3 regions of the Ideonella lacteola genome follow, and region 2 is predicted to be linked to each of the others. Evidence: predicted binding sites of a transcription regulator. Region 2 holds the regulator's gene; each other region holds the start of a gene.
The links. Region 2 encodes FliA, which starts transcription of late flagellar genes. Its sites were predicted from a motif close to CTAAAGTTTNNNNNNNNNNNGCCGNTA; they were not measured.

Region 1 (5,010 bases), on a different contig from region 2:
TCAACCCTGGAGCAGGCGCAGGACCTGCTGCGGCAGCGTGTTGGCCTGGGCCACCATCGCGGTGCCGGCCTGCTGCAAGATCTGCGCTCGACTCATGGCCGCGGTTTCCGCCGCGAAATCGGCATCCATGATCCGGCTTCGGGCGGCCGCCTGGTTCTCCACCGACTGTTGCAGGTTGGAGATGATGGCGTCGAACCGGCTCTGGGTGGCACCGAAGGTGGCCCGCGTGTTGTTGACGCTGTCCATCGCCAGGTCGATGTTGTCGATCACCGTGGCAATGTCGCCGATCGTCGCTGCGGCGTCGATCGCCGCGGTCGTCGAGGTGACCGCCGTGATGTCGGTGGCGGTCGTCAGGTCGACGGTCGTGATGTTGATCACGTCATCGGCGGTGGTGTTCGCACCGATCTGGAACGTCAGCGTCGTCGCGTCAGAGCCCAGGATGTGCTTGCCGTTGAAGGTGGTTCCGCCCAGCACGCGGCCGATTTCCGACTGCAGTTCCTGGAACTCCTTGTTCAGCGAGTCCTTGTCCGAGCTGGAGTTCGTCGCGTTGCGGGCCTGGATCGCCAGTTCGCGCATGCGTTGCAGCGCATCGCCCACCTTGGAGAGGGCGCCTTCAGCGGTCTGCGCCAGCGAGATGCCGTCGTTGGCATTGCGGATGGCGACGTTCATGCCGCGCACTTGTGCGTTCATGCGCTCGGCGATGGCGAGGCCGGCGGCGTCGTCCTTGGCCGAGTTCACTCGCATACCGGACGACAGGCGCTGCATGGCGGTGGCCAGCGATGTCTGAGACGCGTTCAAGTTGCGTTGCGCGTTCAGCGACGCAAGGTTGGTGTTGATGGTCTGTGGCATGTGAGCACCTATTCAAAAGTCGACCACGCCCGGCGAACTTGCCGGCTATCCAGAAAAGGCGGCGTACAACCGCCCCCTCCACAAAGCCCGGCACGCTTCACCGTCGATCGAGGTCACTTCGAGCAACCTGGTCTCGGCAGTGTTTGTCGGACCGCGTCTTCGCTTGGCAGCTGAAGACGTTGGATCGAATTCTGAAGAGGCTTTACCCCTTGCAATACCGGGAAATGAAGCCCCTAAGCCCGCCAATTCAAGCCCCCAAATGACGATGCCCCCGTCGGCTCGGCGCCGGCGGGGGCATCTGGGAAGGGTGGGCGCAGCGGGCCGCGCCGCGCCTCTTTGAGCGGCCTCAGCGAAGCAGGCTCAGCACCTGCTGGGGCAACTGGTTGGCCTGCGCCACCATCGCACTGCCCGCCTGCTGCAGTATCTGGGATCGACTCATGTTCGCCGTCTCCGACGCGAAGTCGGCATCCATGATCCGGCTTCGGGCGGCACTCTGCGCCTCGACCGACTGCTGCAGATTCGCAATGATCGCGTCGAACCGCCCCTGCGTGGCACCGAAGGTGGCGCGCTGGTCGTTGATCGTGTCGATCGCCGTGTCGATGTTGTCGATCACCGTGGCGATGTCGCCGGTGGTGGCCGTCGAATCGATCACGGCTGCCGTGCCCGTCACCGCCGTGATGTCGGAGTTGGCGGTCATGTCCTCGGTGGTGAGGTTCACCGTGTCATCGGCCGTGGTGTTGGCGCCGATCTGGAAGGTCAGCGTGGTCGCGTCCGCACCGAGCACCTTCTTGCCGTTGAAGGTGGTGCCACCCAATACGCGGGTGATTTCAGATTGCAGCTCCGAGAACTCCTTGTTCAGAGAGTCCTTGTCCGAGCTCGAGTTCGTGGCGTTGCGGGCCTGCACCGCCAGTTCACGCATGCGTTGCAGCGCGTCGCCCACCTTCGAGAGGGCGCCTTCAGCGGTCTGCGCCAGCGAGATGCCGTCGTTGGCATTGCGGATGGCGACGTTCATGCCACGCACTTGCGCGTTCATGCGCTCGGCGATGGCCAGGCCGGCGGCGTCGTCCTTGGCCGAATTGATGCGCAGGCCCGAAGACAGGCGCTGCATCGACGTGGCGAGAGACGACTGCGACATCGACAGATTGCGCTGGGCATTCAGCGATGCGACGTTGGTGTTGATGGTCTGAGGCATGTTGATAACTCCACTAAGGTTCCGAAAGTCTTCCGGTAAAGCACCGGCGTCCGATACACGCTAATGCCGGGGCCCCACCAGTCGGTCGGCATCCTGTATGCCGCCAGATCCGTGGTCATCTCACCGGACCGCAGGGTTTGCGTGATTGCTTGCCCTGTTGGTTTGGGTATCGGAATGGACTCGGGAAACCTTGAGAGTTTTTTTGCCTCGGTGGGCCAGCACCCGGGGGTTCCGGGGGCTGTCTCACTCGAGCGGGGGAAGAATCTTTGGAACTGCGGTGTGTTTCACCGCCAATTCTTCCCCCGCTGTCGCGCCTCGCTCACTCGTTATTCACTCGGCGCGGGCCGCTGGGTCATCGAAGCAAGGACAGCACGCTCTGCGGTTGCGAGTTGGCCTGCGCCACCATCGCTGTGCCGGCCTGCTGCAATATCTGCGCTCGACTCAGGTTTGCTGTTTCTGCCGCGAAGTCCGCATCCATGATCCGGCTTCGTGCCGCACTCTGCGCCTCCACCGACTGTTGCAGGTTCGAGATGATCGCGTCGAAGCGGCCCTGGCTGGCACCGAAGGTGGCGCGCTGGTCGTTGATCGTGTCGATCGCCGTGTCGATGTTGTCGATCACCGTGGCAATGTCGCCCGAAGTCGCCGTGGCATCGATCACCGCGGTCGTTCCGGTCACCGCCGTGATGTCGGAGTTGGCCGTCATGTCTTCGGTGGTGATCGAGACGGTGTCGTCGGCCGTCGTGTTGGCGCCGATCTGGAAGGTCAGCGTCGTGGCGTCCGCGCCGAGCACCTTCTTGCCGTTGAAGCTCGTGCCGCCCAGCACGCGGGTGATTTCAGACTGAAGCTCCGAGAACTCCTTGTTCAGCGAGTCCTTGTCCGAGCTGGAGTTCGTGGCGTTGCGGGCCTGCACCGCCAGTTCACGCATGCGTTGCAGCGCGTCGCCCACCTTCGAGAGGGCGCCTTCCGCGGTTTGCGCCAGCGAGATGCCGTCGTTGGCGTTGCGGATCGCCACATTCATGCCGCGCACTTGCGCGTTCATGCGTTCGGCGATGGCGAGGCCGGCGGCGTCGTCCTTGGCAGAGTTGATGCGCAGGCCCGAAGACAGACGTTGCATCGTCTGAGCCAGCGAGGCTTGCGAAGCCGACAGGTTGCGCTGAGCGGTCAACGAGCCGACGTTGGTATTGATGACGGATGACATGTGAGTTACTCCTTCACGGGGGTTCCGAAAGCTGACCCTTACCGGGTCTTGGTTGCGCCCCCGTTAGAAAGTGGTTGGGGCCGTGATTTGCTTTTCGGAGCCTTGATCGAAAGACTTGAGCCTTTTTTTGCCCGCTTATCGATCGATTGACTTGCCGGGGGTGGGTCAAGCCAGGCCGGCGAGCGCCGGCGGCAGCGAAAGACACGCCGCCAAGTTCTGTCTTATCGGCCGATGCCGCCGCCGCCATATATCTAAAGTGCGCGCATGAGCCACGCACCCGTGCCGCCTGTGCAGAGCTGCGCACCGCGCCGCTTCCGCGTGGCCGCGGTGATGATCGTGCGCAACGAAGCCGAACGAATCGGCCGAGCGCTGGCCAGCGTGCTGCCTTATGTCGACGAGGTGCTCGTGTTGGACACCGGATCGACCGACGACACCGTTCGGCTGGCCCAAGCGGCAGGCGCCCGTGTCGAACACTTTGAATGGGTCGACGACTTCTCGGCCGCGCGCAACGCGGCGCTCGATGCCGCTGGCGCCGACTGGCATGTGGTGATCGACGCCGACGAATGGCTGGTCGAAGGCGCCGACGCATTGGATGGCCTGCGACAGCTCGCGCCAGATGTCGTCGGGGCCGTCCGCATCGACAGCGTGGACGACCATGGTGCCGCAGAACAGCAGGTCACCAGCTGGATCAGCCGGGTGCTGCCCGGGCCGGTGCGCTATGCCGGCCGGGTGCATGAGCAACCGCAACACCAGCACCCTGTTCGCCGGATGCCAATCAGCTTCGGCCACGACGGCTATCGCCACGAGGCCTTGAAGACCAAGGCCGGGCGCAACCGGCGGCTGCTCGAACGCGACGTGGCCAATCGGCCGGGGGATGCCTACGCCTGGTATCAGCTCGGCAAGGATCACGATGTTTACCAGCGCTACGAGGAGGCCCTGGGTTGCTTCGATCGCGCAGAGGCCTTGCTGGCCGCGGCCACGTCCGAAGCCGACGCGCCCGCGCCTGCCTGGATGCACGACCTGACGGTGCGCAGCCTGCACGCCCTGAAGTGCACGCGTCGCCACCCCGAGGCCTTGATGCGCGCCGAGGCCGGGCTGGCCCGATGGAGCGACTCGCCCGACTTCTTCTTCGCCTTGGGCGATCTGCTGCTGGACTGGGCCGCCGACGCGCCCGATCGCGCGAGCGAACTGGTGCCGATGATCGAAACCGCCTGGCAACGCTGCCTGGCGATCGGCGAGCGGCCCGAGCTGGAAGGTGCCGTCGCCGGCCGGGGCAGCCACCTGGCCGCCAGCAACCTGGCGCTGCTGTACGACACCCTGGGCCAGCCCGACACGGCCGCCGAGTACCGGCGCCTCACGAAGGCCTGATCTGCAAGTGCGAATTGCGCGGCCCTGGCCCGCTTTTTCGCAGCCTGGCCCGAAACCGGCGCCGCCTACATTGGCGTGATGAAGAATTCCCGCCAGCGCGCCGAAGCGCATCGCCAGGCCGGCCTCAAGGCGATGCAGGCCAAGCGCTGGCCCGCCGCCATCGCCGAGTTCGAACGCGGCGCCGCCCTGTCGCCCCGCGATGCCCTGTTGAAGCTGAACCTGGCGCGGGCCCACATGCAGGCAGGCGACCTGGACCGCGCCATCGGCGCCGGCCGCGAAAGCCAGCAGCTCGACCCCACCAGCCCGGTCACCTGCCGCCTGTTGGGCGAATGCCTGCTGCAGCAGAACCGGGTGCAAGAGGCGGCCGCCGTGTTCGACCACTTCCCCGCCCAGGCGCCCCGCG
Region 2 (5,010 bases):
CGGCCCGTGCACCCGAAACCCGCGGCGCCGAATCACGCCTGCAAGAGCGCTACGACGACCCGCGCGAGCCCCTGGCCGAGCCGCGCGACTTCGCGGTGCCTGCGTTGTCCACGGTGCCGTCGCACGATGAGGTGAACACCCGTCGCGACCAGCAGGACATGATGAACGAGCTGCGCTCGATGAAGGGCCTCATCGAAGAGCGCTTCGGCGCCCTGGCCTTCATGGAGAAACTGCAGCGCGAGCCGCGCCAGGCCCTGCTCGCGCAGAAGCTGCTGGACGCGGGCTTCTCGCCCGGCCTGATCCGCAAGCTGGTCGACGCCCTGCCCGCCAGCGCCGCCGACGAGACCGTCTGGGCCACCAACGTGCTGGAGCGCAACCTGCTCGCCGGCGACAGCGAGCCGCCGCTCGAAGAACAAGGCGGCGTGTTCGCGCTGATCGGCTCCACCGGCGTGGGCAAGACCACCTCCACCGCCAAGCTCGCCGCGGCCTTCGCCACCCAATATGGCGCCGCCAACCTCGGCCTGATCACGCTGGACGCCTACCGCGTCGGCGCGCACGAACAACTGCGCACCTACGGCCGCATCCTCGGCGTGCCGGTGCACACCGCCCACGACCGGGCGTCGTTGGAAGACCTGCTGGAGCTGCTGTCCGGCAAGAAGATGGTGCTGATCGACACCGCCGGCATGGCCCAGCGCGACAGCCGCACCCGCGAGCTGCTGGACATGCTGAGCCACCGCTCGATCCAGCGTCTGCTGGTGGTCGACGCCTCGGCCCAGGGCGAGACGATCGACGAAGTCATCACCAACTGGCGCGCCGCCCAATGCAAGGGTGTGGTGCTGTCGAAGATCGACGAGGCGGTGAAGCTCGCCCCGGCGCTGGACGCGCTGATCCGCCACAAGCTGAAGGTGCTGGGCGTGGCCAACGGCCAGCGCGTGCCCGAAGACTGGCATCGCCTGTCGGCCAATGCACTGGTGCAGCGTGCAATGCGCGCGCCCACGCACTCGGCCTGGAAGCTCGAGGCCGAAGACGTGCAGCTGGTGTTCTCGTCATCGCAGCGCGGCGGCGGTCGCTCGGGCGCCTCGCTTCGGATCTGAGCCGGAAGACCTCGATGCGTTCGACCTACCCCACCTACGAAGACGCCTCCACGCCGGCCGACCAGGCCGACGGCCTGCGCCGGCTGTTCGCATCGGGCCGTCGCCAGCGCCTGGTGCCGGTCGCGTTCAACGCCCATGTCGATTGCACGCCGATCCTGCTGGAGCGGCTGGCCGGCGCGTTCACCGAGCTCGGAGCGCACACGCTGGTCGTCGATGCGGCGGACAGTGCACCGCGCGCCAATGCGATGGCCGAGGTGGATCTCGCAGCCGCCATCGAAACACTCGGCCCCAACATGAGCTACCTCGCCGCGCGCGGCCTGCCGCTGCGGCACGTGAACAGCCGGGGCTCTTGTGAAGCCTGGCTGAACGCGGTCGAACAGGCCGCCCCGCAAGCCGATGTGGTGCTGCTGCATGCCAACGCCAGAGACCTGGTTCGGCTGCTGGGCCGGCGCGAGGTGCGCACCGTGCTCACCACCACGCTCGACCCGGCCAGCCTCACCGACGCCTACACCTCGATGAAGCTGCTGGCGCAGCGCTCGGGGCTGATGACCTTCGATCTGCTCACCGGCATGGCCGGGGCGCCGCGCGCCGCCCAACGCATCGCCGAGCGCCTGGCGGACACGGCCGACAGCTTCCTCGGCACGGTCGTGCGCGAGGCCGTCTGGCTCGACAAGCGCGAGCCCGCCACCTCACCCGCCACGCCGGCCCTCGCCCGCCTGGCAGCCAACCAGTTGCTCGATCCCGAAGCGCCGGACACCGGCTTCGGCCTCGCCCCGCTGACCCTCGGATCGGCGGGTGCGCACGATCCGCAAGCCTTCTGATTGACACGTTCCCTCGGAGACCGCCCATGTACACCGCCAACGGCCGCCCAGACGCCAACGCGATGCTCAAGCAGTACAGCCCGCTGGTGCGGCGACTTGCGCACCAGATGATCGCCAAGCTCCCCGCGAACGTCGAGATCGACGACCTGATCCAGGTCGGGATGATCGGCCTGCACGACGCGCTCGGCCGCTTCGACACCGAGCAGGGCGTGCAGTTCGAGACCTTCGCCACCCAACGCATCCGAGGTGCCATGCTCGACGAGCTGCGCGGCAGCGACTGGATGAGCCGCGGCAACCGGCGCCAGCAGCGCGAGATCGAAGCGGCCGTGCACAAGCTCGAACAGATCTACGGCCGCGCGCCGCAGGAAAGCGAGATCGCCAAGGAAATGGGCGTCTCGCTCACCGAATACCAGGACACGCTGACCAAGGTGCGCGGCACGCAGCTGGTGTACCTGGAAGACATGGTGGGCGACGAAGGGGGCGACGAGTTCCTGGACCGCCACGTGGCCAACGAAGAGGCCAATCCGCTGGCCCAGCTGCAAGACCACCGGATGCGCGAGGCGCTGGTCGATGCCATCAAGAAACTGCCTGAACGCGAGCAGTACGTGATGAGCATGTACTACGAGCACGACATGAACCTCAAGGAGATCGCCGCCGTGCTGGGCGTGACCGAGTCTCGGGTGTGCCAGCTGCACAGCCAGTCGATCGCACGGCTGCGGGTGAAGTTGCGGGAGTGGTGATGATTGGCGCCAAGAGCCGCTGTCCGTCATCGGCACTTCGCCTGAAATGAAAGACGCCTCCCGAGGGAGGCGTTTTCGTTGGCGCGTGGATGAACCCTAGCGCGGCGTCAGCACAAAGGCTGTCCGCAGGAAGGGTTCCCGGTAGCCTGTGACCAGGATCTGCCCGTTGTCTAGGATGTCGTTGGCGGACTCGAATTCGAACGAGCCGGCAAGCCCGCATGCATTGCCAACCAGGCCGGTCAGCTTCAGCGGCTGTTGGTGCAAGCCCGTCCAGAGCACCGCCGCGGTCCCCGCACTCGTTGACATGCTGCCGACAATCGATCCGCTTTCGTTGATGTGCAAGGCGACGCTCTCGCCAGCATCGGCATCCACGCTCAGCATGACAGGTTTGTCGTTCAGCCAGGCCACGGCCTGCCCATTGCGCTGTCCGACGACCGTGCCGGCGCGATTGACGCCCCTGGCCACCGACCCGTCGAGCTCGGTGATGCGTCCCTTGGCGTCCCAGCGAACGGCGACATCAGAGCCTTCACCCAGCACCCGGATGCTGCTGCCGACGACGACGTTGTCGTCGTTGATGAACAGAGCGGTGGACGGTGTCTGGCCCTGCCCCGTCAGGGAGCCCAGCGAAGGCAGGTTGACGGCCTTTCCATCGCGCCAAAGGACGGCGTAGGTCATGCCATCAATGAAGTTCCAGCCGACGATGCGACCCTTGTTGTTGATCGACATAGCCTCGCCAGTCCGCCAGTCACCGCTGGTCAGCATGGGCAGCTGCGTCGAGGACCCGGCCTGCCACAGGTAAGGCTTGCGTTCACCGTCACATTGATCGCATTGGGGGCTGGCGGCACCAACGACCTGGCCGCGGTCATTCAGGTCCCAGGCCTGCGAGCTGGCCATGCCTTCGATATCGGCGGCCAGGTTCTTCGGCGCCCGGTCATGCTGCTTCCACAGTGCCGCAGCATCGCCGGAGAAGCCCTTGATCGGGAATGTGGCCTGTCCGGCGACATGGCCCTTGTTGTTCATCGCCCAAGCGGCCGAACGCGGTTCGCTGCCCTTGGCCGGCAGCGCTTCGCAGTCGTAGACCACCGCGTGTACTGGTGCCGCGAAGATGGTCAACAAACCGACCGCCGTCCAGGCGCGTGCACTCATCAATAGGCTCAAAGTTTCTATCCCTCGATCATTTTTGTGAGCTTGAAAGTGTAGCTGCATGACCCTGACGAGAATCGCCTGCGCACCAGGCGTCGCCGAATCGCAGGTTTGACGACGACTCCTTCGCGGGCACCGTCGAGGAGATCGCCGCTGTGCTGGGCGTGAGCGAGTCTCGGGTGTGCCAGCTGCACAGCCAGTCGATCGCACGGCTGCGGGTGAAGTTGCGGGAGTGGTGAACCCCCGCATGGCCGCGCCTCAAACCATGTAGTGCCCATCCTGAGGCATCCACCATGCCTCTGGCGACCCACGGTGGCCGCCGTCCGCACCCATCCAGGCAGCCATGGCCAGATCGATGGCCTGATGGCTCGCCATGGCCGGCGCAGGCTCCCACGGCGCGAGCTGCTCCGCCGTCGACGTGCCGCTGGTTTGGAGTTGATCGGCCGTCCACTGCGAGAACACCGAATCTGAAATGACGGCAACCAAGCGAAGCTCGCCGGCATCGAGCGCCTCGTTGCCGTCGTCGACGGCGTCGCTGCCCACGTAAAGGTAGACCTCGCCCGACGAACCGCTGGCGCCGTTGTGCACCAGCACGGCTTGCCCCTTTTGCGCCTCGAACCGGCTGCCGGCCAGCAAGGCTGCCACATCGTCGGTGCTCGGCGGGTGGTCGAAGATGGCCTCGAAACTCAGCACGTTCTGGCCGCTGGTCTGCACCGGGCCCGTCAGCGGATCGAAGTCGTCGCCCGCGTTGGGCTGGCCGTCGATCACGGTCGCGCCTTCGGCCCCGAAGAACAGGCTCAGGTCGATCACGTCATGGTTGTTCGCCGCCCGGGTGCTGAAGTCGTGGACGTGGTCCACGCCGTCGATGGCGGCGCCACTGAAGACGAACACGTCGTTGTCAGGCTCGTGGCCGACCCACACGCCATTGAATCCATCGCCGTACAGATCGTCGTCGCCCGCGCCACCCGCCAAGGTGTCGTTGCCACGGTGGCCCATCAGGTGGTCGCGTCCCGCGCCACCCAGGATCAGGTCTCGGCCATCGCCACCCACGAGCCCGGCGCCATACACGCGAACCCCATGGACCACCGCCGACACGCCAATGTCATCGTCGCCCTCGCCACCCACCAAGGTGTCGCTGCCACTGCCACCAAAGAGCGCGTCGCGGCCGCCATCGCCATGCAGCACATCGGCGCCAGAGAAGCCGAGCAGCGT
Region 3 (5,010 bases), on a different contig from region 2:
GACGGCCTTGATCCGCTGGTGCGACAGCGTCATCGATTCGACCGCCGTCTCGCCATTGGTGGCGGTGACCTTGAAGCTGAGGGTGCTGTCCTTGTAGGCGTCGGGCACGTCGTAGCTGAAGGTGTGTCGGCCGGCGGTCTGGTCTTCCAGCTCGACGGTGCCGATGGTCTTGCCCGAGCTGTTGAGGATCTCGATCTTGACGTCCTTCGCGGCGCCGCTCAGCTCGAAGCCGCCATCGCCCTTGCCATCTTGAACCCGCAGCGTGTTGCCCTCGATGGCGACATCGTGGCCGATCAGCGCTGCGCTCTGCATGGCCTGCAGCTGAACGAACTGGCTGTTCAAGCCATTGACGGTGGTGTTGAGCTTCTCCAGCCCCGAGACGGTGCTGATCTGCGCCATCTGGGTGGTGACCTGCGCGTTGTCCATCGGATTCAGCGGGTCCTGGTTCTGCATCTGCGCCACCAGCAGCTTCATGAAGCGGTCGGATTGCTCGGCAGCACTGGTCGCCGCGTTGCTGACGTTGTTGGCCGTGGTCTGGCTGCTCTGGGTGTTGCTGACGGCGGTGGTCATGGCGCGGGGTGTCCGTGGTCGGTGGGGGCGTCGCCGGCGGTGGCGTCAGCCTTGGCCCAGTTGCAGGGTCTTCTGCAGCAAGGTCTTCGCGGTGTTCATCACCTCGATGTTGTTCTGGTACGAGCGCGAGGCCGAGATCATGTTGACCATCTCCTCGACGGCATTGACGTTGCTGAAGGTCACGTAGCCCTCTGCGTCGGCGGCAGGGTGGCCGGGCTGGTGCACCTTGCGGCCGGGCGTCTGGTCTTCGGTGATCGTCGAGACGCGCACGCCGGCGCTGCCATCGACCGGGTTGCCCGGGTCCGCCCCGGCGGCGCTACCCGAGGCGCCCATCAGCATCGTCTGGAAGACCACCTGACGGGCCTTGTAGGCCTGGCCGTCGGGCCCGGCCACGCTGTCGGCATTGGCCAGGTTGGAAGCGACCACGTTCAGGCGCTGGCTTTGCGCGCTGACAGCGCTGCCGGAAATGTCGAAGACCTTGAACATGCTCATGGCAGGACTCCTCAGCCTTGGCTAGGGCTCTTCATCGCATCCAGCATTTCGCGGACATGACCGTTGATGAACCGCAGCGTGGCCTCGTACTTCACCGAGTTCTCCGCAAAGCTGGCGCGCTCGCGGTCCATGTCGACGCTGTTGCTGTCCAGGTTCGTCTGGCTTGGCGTGGCATACCGCAGCGTGGCTTGCTCGATGGTGGCGCCGCCCGGCAGCGCCATGTGGCCGCGTTCGGTGGTCGCCATCTGGCTGGCGGCGGGCAGCCGGCCCGTGGCGGCCTGCAAGGCGGTGGTGAAATCCATCTCGCGGGCCTGGTAGCCCGGCGTGTCGGCGTTGGCGATGTTGCTGGCAATCACCCGTTGGCGCTCGGCGCGCAGCGTCAGGGCCTGGGCATGGAAGTCCAGCTTCTGGGTCAGGCGGTTGACGTTCATGGCGAGGCACCCTTCAGATTCGTCGCGGTGGGCCGATAAACAGACACGACGCCGCGTTCGCCGATTGTGAAAGTCGGCCCTGGCCGCAAAGCGTCGAATAGCACCCGGCCCCACCCCCATTTCGTGCCTTGGCGCGGGCAGGGCTTGCCTACAGTCACGGGCATGAAGCCTTTTGCCTTCCCGTTCACCCTGCGTTCGTCCCGGCCGTGCCTGGCCGTCTTGGCGGTCGCGACATGGGCGGGCTGTGCCTGGGGCCAGGAAGCGAGCGCTGCGGCCGCGGCGCCCGAGTGGTCGGCCATCGGTGCCCAGGTGCAGAAAATGGCCCGCGACAGCGCCGGCCGCGCAGGCCTGCCTGATGCCCGCGTCGAAGTGGAAGTGGGTTCGCTGGACCCTCGGTTGAAGCTTGCGCCATGTCAGCGCATCGAACCCTATCTGCCCACGGGGCTGCCGGTGTGGGGGCGCACCCGCATCGGCCTGAAATGCACCCAGGGCACCAAGCTGTGGAATGTGACACTGCCGATCACCGTGCGGGTCTGGTCACGGTCGCTCGTCACCCAGGCTGCCTTGCCGGCCGGAACGGTGCTGGAACCGGGGCATTTCACCGAAGCCGAGGTCGATCTGGCAGCCGCGCCCGGGGCGCCGATCGGCCAGCCAGGGCTCGCTGTGGGGCGCACACTGGCGCGGTCGCTGCCCGCCGGTGCGGCGCTGCGTGTCAGCGACTTGAAGGCCCGCCAGTGGTTTGCGGCCGGTGAAACCGTGCGGGTCGTGGCCGTCGGCCCCGGCTGGCAGGTGGTGACCGAGGGTGAAGCGATGAATCCCGGGCTGGAAGGGCAGACGGTGCGGGTGCGCGTCGAGTCCGGCCGCCTGCTGCAGGGCCGCCCGGTGGGCGACCGACAGGTGGAGGTGGCGCTTTGAGCCCGGCTCGATGTGCTTTGATGCCCGTGAAAAATAGTCCTAAAGTTCCGTCGGGCACTGTCGAAACCCGATCCATGCCGAAAGTTCCCGCCCGGGCCGTTTCGGATTCCAGGAGAGCACCATGAAAATCGGTTCGTTCGAAAACAAGGCGGCGGTGGCGCCGATGCAGAACGATCGCAAGTCTGGCAGTGCAGAAAAGACTGGCGGCACCGCTGCCAGCGATGCTGCACAGCCCAGCGCGACCGTCAGCATCTCGTCGGCCGCCAGCTTGATGAGCAGTGTCGACAACGATGGCACCTTCGATGCCGAGAAGGTCGCACGGATGGCGCAGGCCATTCGCGACGGCAAGTTCGAGGTCCATCCCGAGGCCATCGCCGACAAGCTGATCGCCAACACGCAAGAAATCTTGCGCAAGTATTCGTCTTGATCGCTTGAAGACGTGGCGGCTCGTCGACCCGCGAGCCGCCTGAGTGACTGTCACCCCGGCCGGTACGCGCTTGGCGCGACGGCGGGGCCGATTCACCCTGGCCGCGCGCCACAGCACCTTGCCGCACCATGCTGAGCTCTCCCGCCGAACAGAACGCGCTGCGCCAGACCTCCGACCTGGAGAACGCCTTGACGGCCGTGGAGGCCCGCCTGGCCGAATTGGCCGAGGCGCTGAAAAACCGCGACGCCGACAGCACCGAGATCGCCTCGACAGCGCTGCACCGCGCCTTGCTGGCCGCGGTGGACCATTCCACCCGCGCAGCCCGCAACGGAGGCATGCCCCCCGCGTTGCGCCGTCGCCTCGCGATGGCCGGCGGCCAGGTGGCAGCGCTGCGCGAGGCCATCGCCCGCGCTTCGGCCTCGCTGGACAAATCCATCGAGATCCTGCTGCCCGAAGCGGGGGCCGCCAAGGCCGCCACCGGTTACGGTGCGCAGGGCAACCCGTGGCGAGCCGCGTCGAGCGGCGTGGCAGAAGCCTGACTGCTTCGGCCGACTGGGGCGTACCGGTTCCATGGGGAACCGCGGCCTCGCCCGGTGGCCCTCTTACCCGAACTCCAGCTGGCCTGGCTTGAACGAAAGCGACATCGGCTGTCGCCCGGGGCCCACGTGTGGCACCCGCCGGCCGAGTGGAGGCGGTGCCGCTTTTAAACTGCGCAGCCATGGAGACCGCCGAGACCCTTACATCGGCCCGCTGTCCTGATCCATTGACACGGGCGCCGCGCTGGGGCGGCGACGATTCACCCACGCGGGGCCGTCTCCTGCTGCCGCCCGCGGCGCTGCAAGGCGCGATCGTGGCGATGATCGGCCGCGACACGGCAGCAGAAGGCATCCAGCTCAGCGATGCCCAGCGCATGACGCACTTCCCTGCCTCGGTGTTGCTCAGCCTGAGCTGGTACCAGGGGCTGCGCTCCGGCCGAATCCATGGTGCCGGCGATGCAGCTCAGTGGCAGCCCTTCGGCTCTGACATGGTGGTCACCGGCAGCCAGTCGGAGCCATCGTCCTTCTGGACGCCCGATCACGGGCGCGGCTGCCTGATCTGCTTCACCGCCGATGTGGCGCAGCACCTGTTCGGCATCGATCCGGCGACCGTCATCGACCGGCACTTGCCCGCTGACGAGGTGATGGACAGCTCCTGGCGGCCGATGTTCGACGAACTGCTGGCCACCCGGAGTGATGCCGAATCGATGGCCGTGGTGCGGCGCCACGTCGCGCCGCGCTGGCAGGCGGTGCTGGGGCGCTCCGGCTCGACACCGTCGTTGCGACAGGTCGGTCGCCAATGGGTGAACCGCCTGGCCTGGCAGGCCAATGAATGGCGCCGGGGGCAGAGCCCGCGGCAGGTTGAGCGGCGCATCAAGTCGTACAGCGGACGGTCGCTGCGCGATTGGGAGACGCTGGTGCGCACCGAAGGCCTGTTCTTCTCGGCCCGCTCCCGCCATGAAGCTGGCGAGCCCTTCGACTGGGCCGCGCTGGCGCAGGACGAAGGCTTCTCCGACCAGTCTCACCTGATCCGGATCTGCCGTCGCATCTGTGGCTTCACGCCGTCGGAGTTCGCGCACCGCTTCGTGCACGACGAGTCGTTCTGGGTCTATCGACTCTGGGTGTAGGCCCCTGCGTCGGCCGGCTGCCGCATCAGGCGGCCAAAGCCCCTTCTTTTCGGCGGCTTGGCGCCCTCAAGCCCGGCGGATCATCGGCGTGAAGTACACCGGGAGCTCACGCTCATGATTCGCTCGCTCTGGATATCGAAGACCGGGATGGAAGCCCAGCAAACCCAGCTGGACCACATCTCGAACAACCTGGCCAATGTCGCCACCAGCGGCTACAAGCGGGCCCATGCGCAGTTCGAGGATCTGATCTATCAGAACCTGCGCCAGTCCGGGGCGGCCAGCTCGGAACAGACCCAGTTGCCCACCGGCCTGCAGGTCGGGCTCGGCACCCGTGCGGTGGCCACCGCGCGCAACTTCACCCAGGGCAACCTGCAGCAAAGCGGCGGGAACCTGGATGTCGCCATCAAGGGCAACGGCTTCTTCCAGATCACGACGCCCGATGGCGGCACTGCCTACACGCGCGATGGCTCGTTCCAGCTCGATGCCCAGGGCCAGATCGTCACCAATGCCGG

Region 1: the regulator FliA is predicted to act here: its motif matches at 2,209-2,235, upstream of AACH06_RS27905 (flagellin domain-containing protein).
Region 3: the regulator FliA is predicted to act here: its motif matches at 2,448-2,474, upstream of flgM (flagellar biosynthesis anti-sigma factor FlgM).

What each region holds. Positions count from the first base shown of each region.
Region 1 is NZ_JBBUTG010000032.1:38,472-43,481, forward strand. Features, by position in the region: gene AACH06_RS27900 (flagellin N-terminal helical domain-containing protein) at 1-849, opposite strand; gene AACH06_RS27905 (flagellin domain-containing protein) at 1,196-2,041, opposite strand; gene AACH06_RS27910 (flagellin N-terminal helical domain-containing protein) at 2,394-3,239, opposite strand; gene AACH06_RS27915 (glycosyltransferase) at 3,504-4,607, shown strand; gene AACH06_RS27920 (O-linked N-acetylglucosamine transferase, SPINDLY family protein) at 4,686-5,010, shown strand, end outside.
Region 2 is NZ_JBBUTG010000011.1:65,819-70,828, forward strand. Features, by position in the region: gene flhF (flagellar biosynthesis GTPase FlhF) at 1-1,094, shown strand, start outside; gene AACH06_RS17300 (MinD/ParA family ATP-binding protein) at 1,109-1,915, shown strand; gene AACH06_RS17305 (RNA polymerase sigma factor FliA) at 1,942-2,655, shown strand; partial or broken gene AACH06_RS17310 (sigma factor-like helix-turn-helix DNA-binding protein) at 3,936-4,037, shown strand; gene AACH06_RS17315 (calcium-binding protein) at 4,057-5,010, opposite strand, start outside.
Region 3 is NZ_JBBUTG010000032.1:14,420-19,429, reverse strand. Features, by position in the region: gene AACH06_RS27790 (flagellar hook assembly protein FlgD) at 1-570, opposite strand, end outside; gene flgC (flagellar basal body rod protein FlgC) at 616-1,062, opposite strand; gene flgB (flagellar basal body rod protein FlgB) at 1,074-1,493, opposite strand; gene flgA (flagellar basal body P-ring formation chaperone FlgA) at 1,656-2,408, shown strand; gene flgM (flagellar biosynthesis anti-sigma factor FlgM) at 2,530-2,835, shown strand; gene AACH06_RS27765 (hypothetical protein) at 2,964-3,374, shown strand; gene AACH06_RS27760 (AraC family transcriptional regulator) at 3,554-4,498, shown strand; gene flgG (flagellar basal-body rod protein FlgG) at 4,613-5,010, shown strand, end outside.